DNA from 2 places in the Peribacillus sp. NJ4 genome. Region 2 is predicted to be linked to the other one. Evidence: riboswitches for the same ligand, from Rfam matches in the RefSeq annotation. Region 2 holds a riboswitch; the other holds the start of a gene.
The links. A riboswitch is a leader RNA that binds a small molecule or an ion and turns the genes downstream of it on or off. The one in region 2 is predicted to bind FMN.
Positions count from the first base shown of each region.

Region 1: another riboswitch for FMN. It lies ahead of ribE (riboflavin synthase); the one in region 2 lies ahead of QUF94_RS10485 (ECF transporter S component).

Region 1 is NZ_JAUCFQ010000001.1:4,848,606-4,852,808, reverse strand. Features, by position in the region: gene QUF94_RS24305 (TspO/MBR family protein) at 1-152, opposite strand, end outside; gene QUF94_RS24300 (hypothetical protein) at 1,067-1,348, shown strand; gene QUF94_RS24295 (hypothetical protein) at 1,480-1,653, shown strand; FMN riboswitch at 2,208-2,338, shown strand; gene ribE (riboflavin synthase) at 2,485-3,123, shown strand; partial or broken gene ribB (3,4-dihydroxy-2-butanone-4-phosphate synthase) at 3,142-3,780, shown strand; gene ribH (6,7-dimethyl-8-ribityllumazine synthase) at 3,853-4,203, shown strand, end outside.
Region 2 is NZ_JAUCFQ010000001.1:2,080,593-2,084,795, reverse strand. Features, by position in the region: gene QUF94_RS10500 (RecQ family ATP-dependent DNA helicase) at 1-390, opposite strand, end outside; gene QUF94_RS10495 (YpbB family protein) at 390-1,454, opposite strand; gene QUF94_RS10490 (ferredoxin) at 1,745-1,993, shown strand; gene QUF94_RS10485 (ECF transporter S component) at 2,131-2,712, opposite strand; FMN riboswitch at 2,878-3,013, opposite strand; gene serA (phosphoglycerate dehydrogenase) at 3,338-4,203, shown strand, end outside.

The DNA.
Region 1 (4,203 bases), 2.8 Mb from region 2:
ATGGAAAATACATAACCGGCAGGAGTGAAAAGGACATCCAATTTATCAGAGACCTCTCCTGATGTTTGGCCGTTCAATGGCAGGAAATTGGCTAGAAAATTCACTGTTACGACGAATAGAAAGAAAATCAAATTGGTGATGGCAATAAGCATGAGCTTCCTCCTTGTATGAATTGTGACTCCTATAACTTATTCCACCATTTAAGCATGTTTAATCTTTTTGGAGCACATCGGGGGTACTCGGAAATGAATTTCATTTTTCCATATAGAAAGGGATTTCCCGTAGTTAATTAACCATTTAAGTTTAGAAATTTCACATTCACTTTATGGCGATAAAATATTCAAAAATTCATATTAATTTAGTCCTTCGGATCGTAAGATACCACAGAAAAAAATAAACCGCCTAAACCTTTGTTTTAAAGGGTTTGAGGCGGTTTTTATTTGTTCCATTTTCGTGTTTGGTAGGAAAGGTTGGCACAATTGAAGGGTGCATTGAATCGTATACTCCACATGAAATGCTAGCTTTAATGATAAACTAGAAGCCTTAATGAAGACTTTGTAAATCGTCAAGAAGTTCAACCTGAAGAAGTAGGGAAGTTAACTTTTTATTGTCTGAAAGTAATAACTGATAAAGGCTGTTATTTTTGGTTTGAATACAGAATTAGAAGACGAAAATAAAAGATTGGTCTATGAGGATAAATCACAGATGTTAGATATAACCAGGCTTATGGGAGATTCATTTTAAAGAACGTGGATAGATAATTTGAAATCATTAAGCATCCATAAATATAAGTGTTTTTTAATATACAAACATCCGTTCTGAAATCGGATTCGAATACTCTAAATTTTTGTCCATCATTAGAGCAAAATTCCTAAAGAAAATCTTTATAGATAATATATAAGAAAACCCTCTGAATTCGATTGTATAGTTATATTATCATCTATTCAATTGGGTGCTTTTTATCTTGGAGAAAGAAGATGTCAATATTTTTATTAATGGGGACAAGCACAAGCGTAAATTTAGTAAATCCATATTATATAACAATACATGATATGGAGATGATTATATGGGAAAACATGGTTGTAAGAAAAAAAAGGATAAAAAGTGTTACAAAAAAGAGAAACACAGTTGTAAGAAGGTAAAAGATTGTTGCAAGAAAAAAGAGAAAAAGTGTTGTAAAAAAGAGAAACACAGTTGTAAGAAGGTAAAACATTGTTGCAAGAAAAAAGAGAAAAAGTGTTGTAAAAAAGAGAAACACAGTTGTAAGAAGGTAAAAGATTGTTGCAAGAAAAAAGAGAGTAAAAAGCATTATTTTGAATGGAATAGTAAAATCAAAATCAGGTGGTAAGTACATTCCGATACAATATAGTAGTTTAGTTAATGGTAAGTTGCAAAGCACTAATTGAATTTAAATAGTTTAAATATTGCACTCATTCTGTGGGTGCTTTTTATTTTGGAGAAAGAAGGTGAGGAAATAGTATGGGTAAGCAGGCTTATTACAATAAATACAAACGTGATAAAGAAGCTAAGAAGTTCTATAACTCATCTGGTTTGAAGAAGTGCCGTGCTGTTGTATTGGCAGGAGACAATCATTTATGCCAGGAATGGTGGATGAAACGGATCACACATGTAGACATGGTCCATCACATATAACTTGCAGCTAACTTGATTTTTAGTATGGCCGAGCTTATGGGCCAAGTCTTTATAGTATCCATTGTGTGGTCCAAACTCTTTTCATTCATTTACATAAACTAGTCATTAACATATTCGAGACTTGGGTTTAAACAAAAAATGTAAAGATTGCGGACATAGTAAATGCAAATGCGAATCTAAACAAGAACAAAAGGTAGAGTAAAACGTCGAAGTGGATGTAAACGTACCTGCTAAGGATAAAAAAGGGAATAGGGACCTTCCCTTACACGTGGTTAAAAACGGAAGGATATACAAAGTATCCAAAATTACTTTTTTAAAATGGCCTGATGGAGAAGGGCAAGGAGATTGATTCCTTGTTCTTTTTATTTTGTCGTGGTAATATGTCATTAATTAAAAGTCAATTCAGTGGTAGTTTTTTGGTAGGATACTTGGAAGGAATGAACAATATTCAACAGGACTATAAAACATTTCGATAAATATCATAACCGTAAAAATCCTATTACATAGGCTTTTAAATAACAACATAATACTAGAAAGCGCAGCAATGTGTTGATAGTGTCCTTCGGGGTCGGGTGAAAATCCCAACCGGCGGTGATGAAGAAATTCTAAGCCCGCGAGCCTGATAAAGGCAGGATTTGGTGAGATTCCAAAGCCGACAGTACAGTCTGGATGGGAGAAGGACGTGTGGAACCCAAGTGTATACGTACGCCTAATTTTTCAAAAAAGAAAATATTGGGCTTTTTAGGTATACAGTTTTTTTCACTCATTTCTCCTGCTAACTCCTTAGGTCTTCCTAAGGGGTTTTTTATATTTTATAAAAGGGGGAAAAACATGTTTACGGGAATCATTGAGGATATCGGTACCGTCCATTCCTTGAAAAAAGGGAAAAGCAGTATGGAGCTGTCGATTCGTTCTGAAAAAATCCTTGAAGATGTTCATCTGGGGGATAGTATTTCAGTCAACGGGGTCTGCTTAACGGTAACGTCCTTCACGAAAAGTTTGTTTACGGTCGATGTGATGCCGGAAACGGTCAAAGCTTCCTCGATCCGGACGTTAAAGTTGGGATCACCTGTGAATCTCGAACGAGCCATGAGTGCACAGGGAAGGTTTGGCGGTCATTTTGTTTCAGGTCATATCGACGGAACCGGAACAATCATAAAAAAAGAACGAAAAGAAAATGCCGTATATTATGTAATCCAATTGGAAGAAGGGCTCAGTACCTTTTGCATTCCAAAAGGATCTGTAGCCATTGATGGAACGAGCTTGACGATATTTGGAATCGAACGAAACCTTTTGACTGTATCACTGATTCCATTGACTCATCAGGACACCGTATTGGGGCAAAAAGCGGCTGGCGATATAGTTAACATCGAAAATGACATGATAGGGAAATATATTATACATCAAATGAAAACTGGTGATTCAAAACCAGGGCTGAATTTAGAGTTTTTGGCAGAGCACGGATTCTAATAAAAGGGCGGTGTAATGATGTTCCATACAATTGAAGAAGCGATCGAAGATTTGAAAGCTGGCAAGATAGTAATCGTATCCGATGATGAAGACCGTGAAAATGAAGGGGATTTTGTCTTGTTGGCCGAAAAGGCGACGCCGGAAGCGATTAATTTCATGGCGACTCATGGACGAGGTTTGATTTGTACAACCATTACTGAAGAATTGGCAGGAAAATTGAACCTGCATCCTATGGTAGGAGAAAATACCGATCATCATGGTACTGCTTTTACTGTTAGTGTCGATCATAAAAGCACTTCCACAGGAATCAGTGCTTTTGAACGGTCATTGACGATACTTGAGCTTCTTAAAGAGGATTCGGTCGCTGAAGATTTTCAAAGGCCTGGTCACACTTTTCCGATAGTCGCTAAAGAAGGCGGCGTACTGAGGAGGGCAGGACATACGGAAGCTTCGGTGGATTTGGCAAAGTTATGCGGTGCCGCTCCAGCTGGTGTCATTTGCGAGATCATGAATGAAGATGGATCGATGGCACGCGTATCCGATTTGGAAGTCATCGCTGAGAAATTCAACCTGAAATTCATCACGATAGCCGATTTGATTCGGTTTCTTCAACAAAGTGATACAATCGGGAAACAGGAATTTGAACTGAACATCCCGAATGCTTAAGGAGTTTAGCGCATTTATATGAACAAAAAATGATATCTGTATAATAATTAGGAGGAATTGGACATGGGGAAAATTATTGAAGCACAATTAATCGGATCAGGATTGAAAGTAGGAATCGTTGTAGGAAGATTTAATGAGTTTATCACAAGCAAGCTTTTAGGAGGGGCATTGGATGGCCTTAAGCGTCATGGTGTTGATGAGAATGATGTTGACATCGCATGGGTCCCGGGTGCTTTTGAACTTCCGTTAATTGCGAAGAAACTTGTGAATACAGGTAAATATGATGCGGTAATCGGTCTTGGAACGGTAATCAGGGGTGCCACTTCACATTATGATTATGTGTGCAATGAAGCAGCTAAAGGCATGGCATCCGTTTCCTTGGACACAGGTGTACCGGTTATCTTCGGATTGTTG
Region 2 (4,203 bases):
ACCTATTTCTATGGATTTCAAGGATTTTATCACAGTCTCCAGGCTCAGCATTTCAGGAGATAAAAAGATAAAACGATAACTATGTAACCGGTCGAAAGCTTTCCTTTTTTGATTTAAATTCAAAAAAGAATTGAGGGTCAAAACCCTTTTTTCGCCACTCATCTTCAGCTGATCTGCCTGATCCTGCATTAATGATAATAATGGGGAGACAATTAGGACAGTCTTATGCAAAAGATAGGCCGGCAACTGGTAACATAATGATTTACCGGATCCGGTTGGCAGCATCGCTAAAGTATGACGGCCGGACATCAATGATTCAACCACTTCTTTTTGTCCTGGACGGAATTCATCAAATCCGAATTTTTCTTTGAGGACTCGTTCTATATTCATCATCCATCACCTAATTTCGCAAGTACAAGCCGTATTTGGAAAAAGCTTATCTGTTTATTATCGACCATATTCTTGATTGCTTTAAGCTTTTTCGTACCAAGTTCCTTAATAGCTGCAGCAATTTCTCTCTCATCCTCGATAGACACATAATCGGATATGGGGAAACCTTTATCCGATAGGACAATTTCAACAAGGTGATCTTCAATGGTGTTGACTTTCAATCGGCGGATTTCAGCTATTTCCCCCAGGTTTTTCCCGTCCTGTATGTATCGTAAAGTAGTCTGTGAAGATTGTGTCAAATGAGGATTCTCACTCCTTTGCCAATCATTGGTTAACGAGGACAAAAGGGGGTATTCCGTTCCCGTTTCCATTTCTGAAAGCATTTGATGCAACGAGTCAAGAAATGTAAAGCGTACATATTGTTCTTCTACATCTTTACTTTTGGCAATCTGTTCAAACGTAAGCCCAATCCTGTTTACCCCAGTTAATTTCAAAATGAAAATGTCTCGTTTCAAATCACTTTGACTTTCTAAAAGGGAAATCAGTTCTTCATATAGATGTTGGGCAATCAACACTCGGTCCTGACGATTGGCATGTAAGAATTCCTTTACGAAATATTGGATTTTCGGATTTCGTTGTATCGGATAAAAACGTCTTTCATTGTGGACAATATGGGATATGGTTTGAATGAGTAAGTTTAACCTTCCCCAGAAAACAGGGGTGATATTGTGATACTTCCAACCATTTATATACGTCGGAAAAGGATTATTTTTAAAGTAATCGACTAAAATTCCCTCTCCTTGCAGACTAATTTCATATGCATCTGATTTATCCGTTAAATTAATGTAGTCATGTTTAAGGAACTGTTCAATGTTTTGATTTAATTGCTGACGGGTAAATCGAGGTATTGTCCCAAATATATTCGTTAACCCGAATAAATGGGCATCCTGGATTGTTTGTGACGACTTCTTTCCCTGTAGCATATGGTATATAGCATAAATGGAACGTTCGCCTTGAAATTTTTTTATCGCATATAGAATGATTGCCTGTAGATAATTATTCATGGGACTCACATCCTTGTTTCATTTAACCAATAAACCCATTGTAACAAATATCTGCAAAAATCACCGTTATTATTGATGAATACAAGGAAAATTATGTGACTAAATGACGAACCATGGTAAGACCCAAGTTAATTATTACGATGTTTTTCGTTGACATTCTACTACATGATAGTTATTATCAATACAATTTCTATTGAAAAGTTTGGCATTCGGTCTTACAATAAGAAAGAGATAATAATCTGAAATAAAAAGATTATCAGTTGTTAATCAACTTAGGAGGGGTTATATTCATGGCTAAATTTACTATTGTGGATAAAGAAACATGCATCGCTTGTGGTGCTTGTGGAGCAGCAGCACCAGATATATATGATTATGATGACGAAGGGATTGCATTTGTTACCCTTGACGATAATGAGGGAATCGTTGAAATTCCAGATGTACTTATAGATGATATGATGGATGCATTTGAAGGATGTCCAACGGATTCTATTAAAGTTGCTGACGAGGCATTTGACGGGGATGCACTAAAATTCGAATAAACGTAAAAGCCATTTTCAATCGAGAATGGCTTTTTCTTTTGGCCAATGTCGCTTCACATATTCCCATGCCAAAGACATAAAAAAACAACCGGATAAGGATATCCGGTTGTTTTTTTATGTTTCTATCGTCAATGCCATTAAGCATTTTTATATAATGTTTGCTTATTGATCCATGTCTGTAATTTAATGAACAATAACATGAATACAGATGTGATGAGCACGCCTTTAATCACGTTGAAAGGCAAGATTGCCGTCGTGACGAACTTTCTCGACTCGGGTGCCGACATTGCATCCGCTCCCATAAAGAAGGTATAAGCCGGTAAAAAGACAAAATAGTTTAAAACGCTCATAAATACCGCCATGGAAACTGTACCCGCAAGTAAAGCGAACGTCATCCCTTTTTTTGAATTGATTTTATTAAATACATAATAAGTCGGCAAGACGAACAGTATTCCCGCAATAAAGTTAGCGATATGTCCCACTGGTACAACAGTCAAGGTCCCTGTCATGACAAAATCCAATAAGTTTTTAAGGAATTCAACTAGAATCCCGGCCATCGGACCGAAAATCAATGCCGCCATCAGTGCTGGTATGTCGCTAAAATCAACATTGAGAAAAGGCGGGAATCCTGGAAACGGAAAATTTAAAAGCATCAATAAATAAGAAATGCTTCCCATCATGGCCAGTGTGACCATTTTTTTCACTTTGTTCTTTTTCATAGTTCTCTCTCCTTCTTTTCCGATCTACCTGAAAAAGAGGTTAGGGTTCCTTAATCATGTTGATGCTCAATAAAAAACCTTTAATTCCAATAGAATTAAAGGGATAAATTAAAGGTTACATCAAACAAACGTTCAGCAAATATCTGTTGAAACGCACTCAGGAACCTCCATCTTCTCCCATCCAGACTATACTGTCGGCTTTGGAATCACACCAAATCCTGCCCCATAAGGCTCGCGGGCTTAGAAGAGAATTTCCTTCATCACCGCCGGTGGGGAATTTCACCCCGCCCCGAAGATAGACCTATAAAATTTTGTTTTATCTTTCCCATTATATCCGAAATTCCTTTTTTGTGATAGCATTTTTTCTCAGTTGATACATTTAGGATGAATATTGATCACTTAAAAGAAAAATCGGATACACAAAATTTATAATAATGAAAATATTTTTTCTTTTAAGGCAATCGATGTTGAAGCCATTAATAGTGCGGCATTAAACATACGATCCAAATGTAATTATAGTTTTAAGCGCTTACAATCAGTGAAGCCAAATTGACACAATTGGCATTTAAATTGTAAAATTAACTGAAATTTAAGATAATTCTTTTCCCTAGGAAGGTGTTTAGACGTGTATCGGATTTTAGTAGCAGATGCCATCAAACCAGAAGGACTCGGACCGCTATCAGAGGCTTCCAATATTCACCTTATTCAGAAGACAGTAGAGGAAGCGGAAAACGAACTTGATCAGATTGATGCAATACTTGTAAGAAGTGCAACGAAGGTTACGGAAGATTTAATGAACCGTATGCCGCAGTTGAAAATTATAGCACGCGCGGGTGTCGGCGTCGATAACATAGACATTCCCGCTGCGACAAAACGCGGGATTGTCGTGGTTAATGCTCCTGACGGCAATACCATTTCAACTGCAGAACATACATTTGCCATGATGGCTTCCTTAATGCGCCATATTCCGCAAGCCTATGCTTCACTGAAGAATGGGGAATGGAAACGTTCTTCATATACTGGAACTGAACTTCGCGGCAAAGTATTAGGTATAGTTGGATTTGGACGTATCGGAGGGGAAATTGCCAAACGTGCTAAAGTGTTTGGGATGGATGTGATTGTCTATGATCCGTTCCTGACTGCTGATCGTGCAAAGAAAATGGCCGTAACGTCCTTACCGTTAAATGAATTGCTTCCTAAAGCAGACATCATTACTGTACATACTCCACTAACGAATGAAACTAGAGGTTTAATCAATAAAGAAAAACTGCTTACCTGTAAAAAAGGAGTTTATGTACTGAACTGCGCCCGTGGTGGAATTCTAGACGAAGATGATTTATATGAAATGATAGTTGAAGGACATGTTGCAGGGGCGGCGCTGGATGTTTTCGTTGAAGAACCTCCACTTGGCCATAAACTGCTTGAACTGGATAGCGTCATTGCTACACCTCATCTAGGTGCATCTACGAAAGAGGCCCAATTAAATGTAGC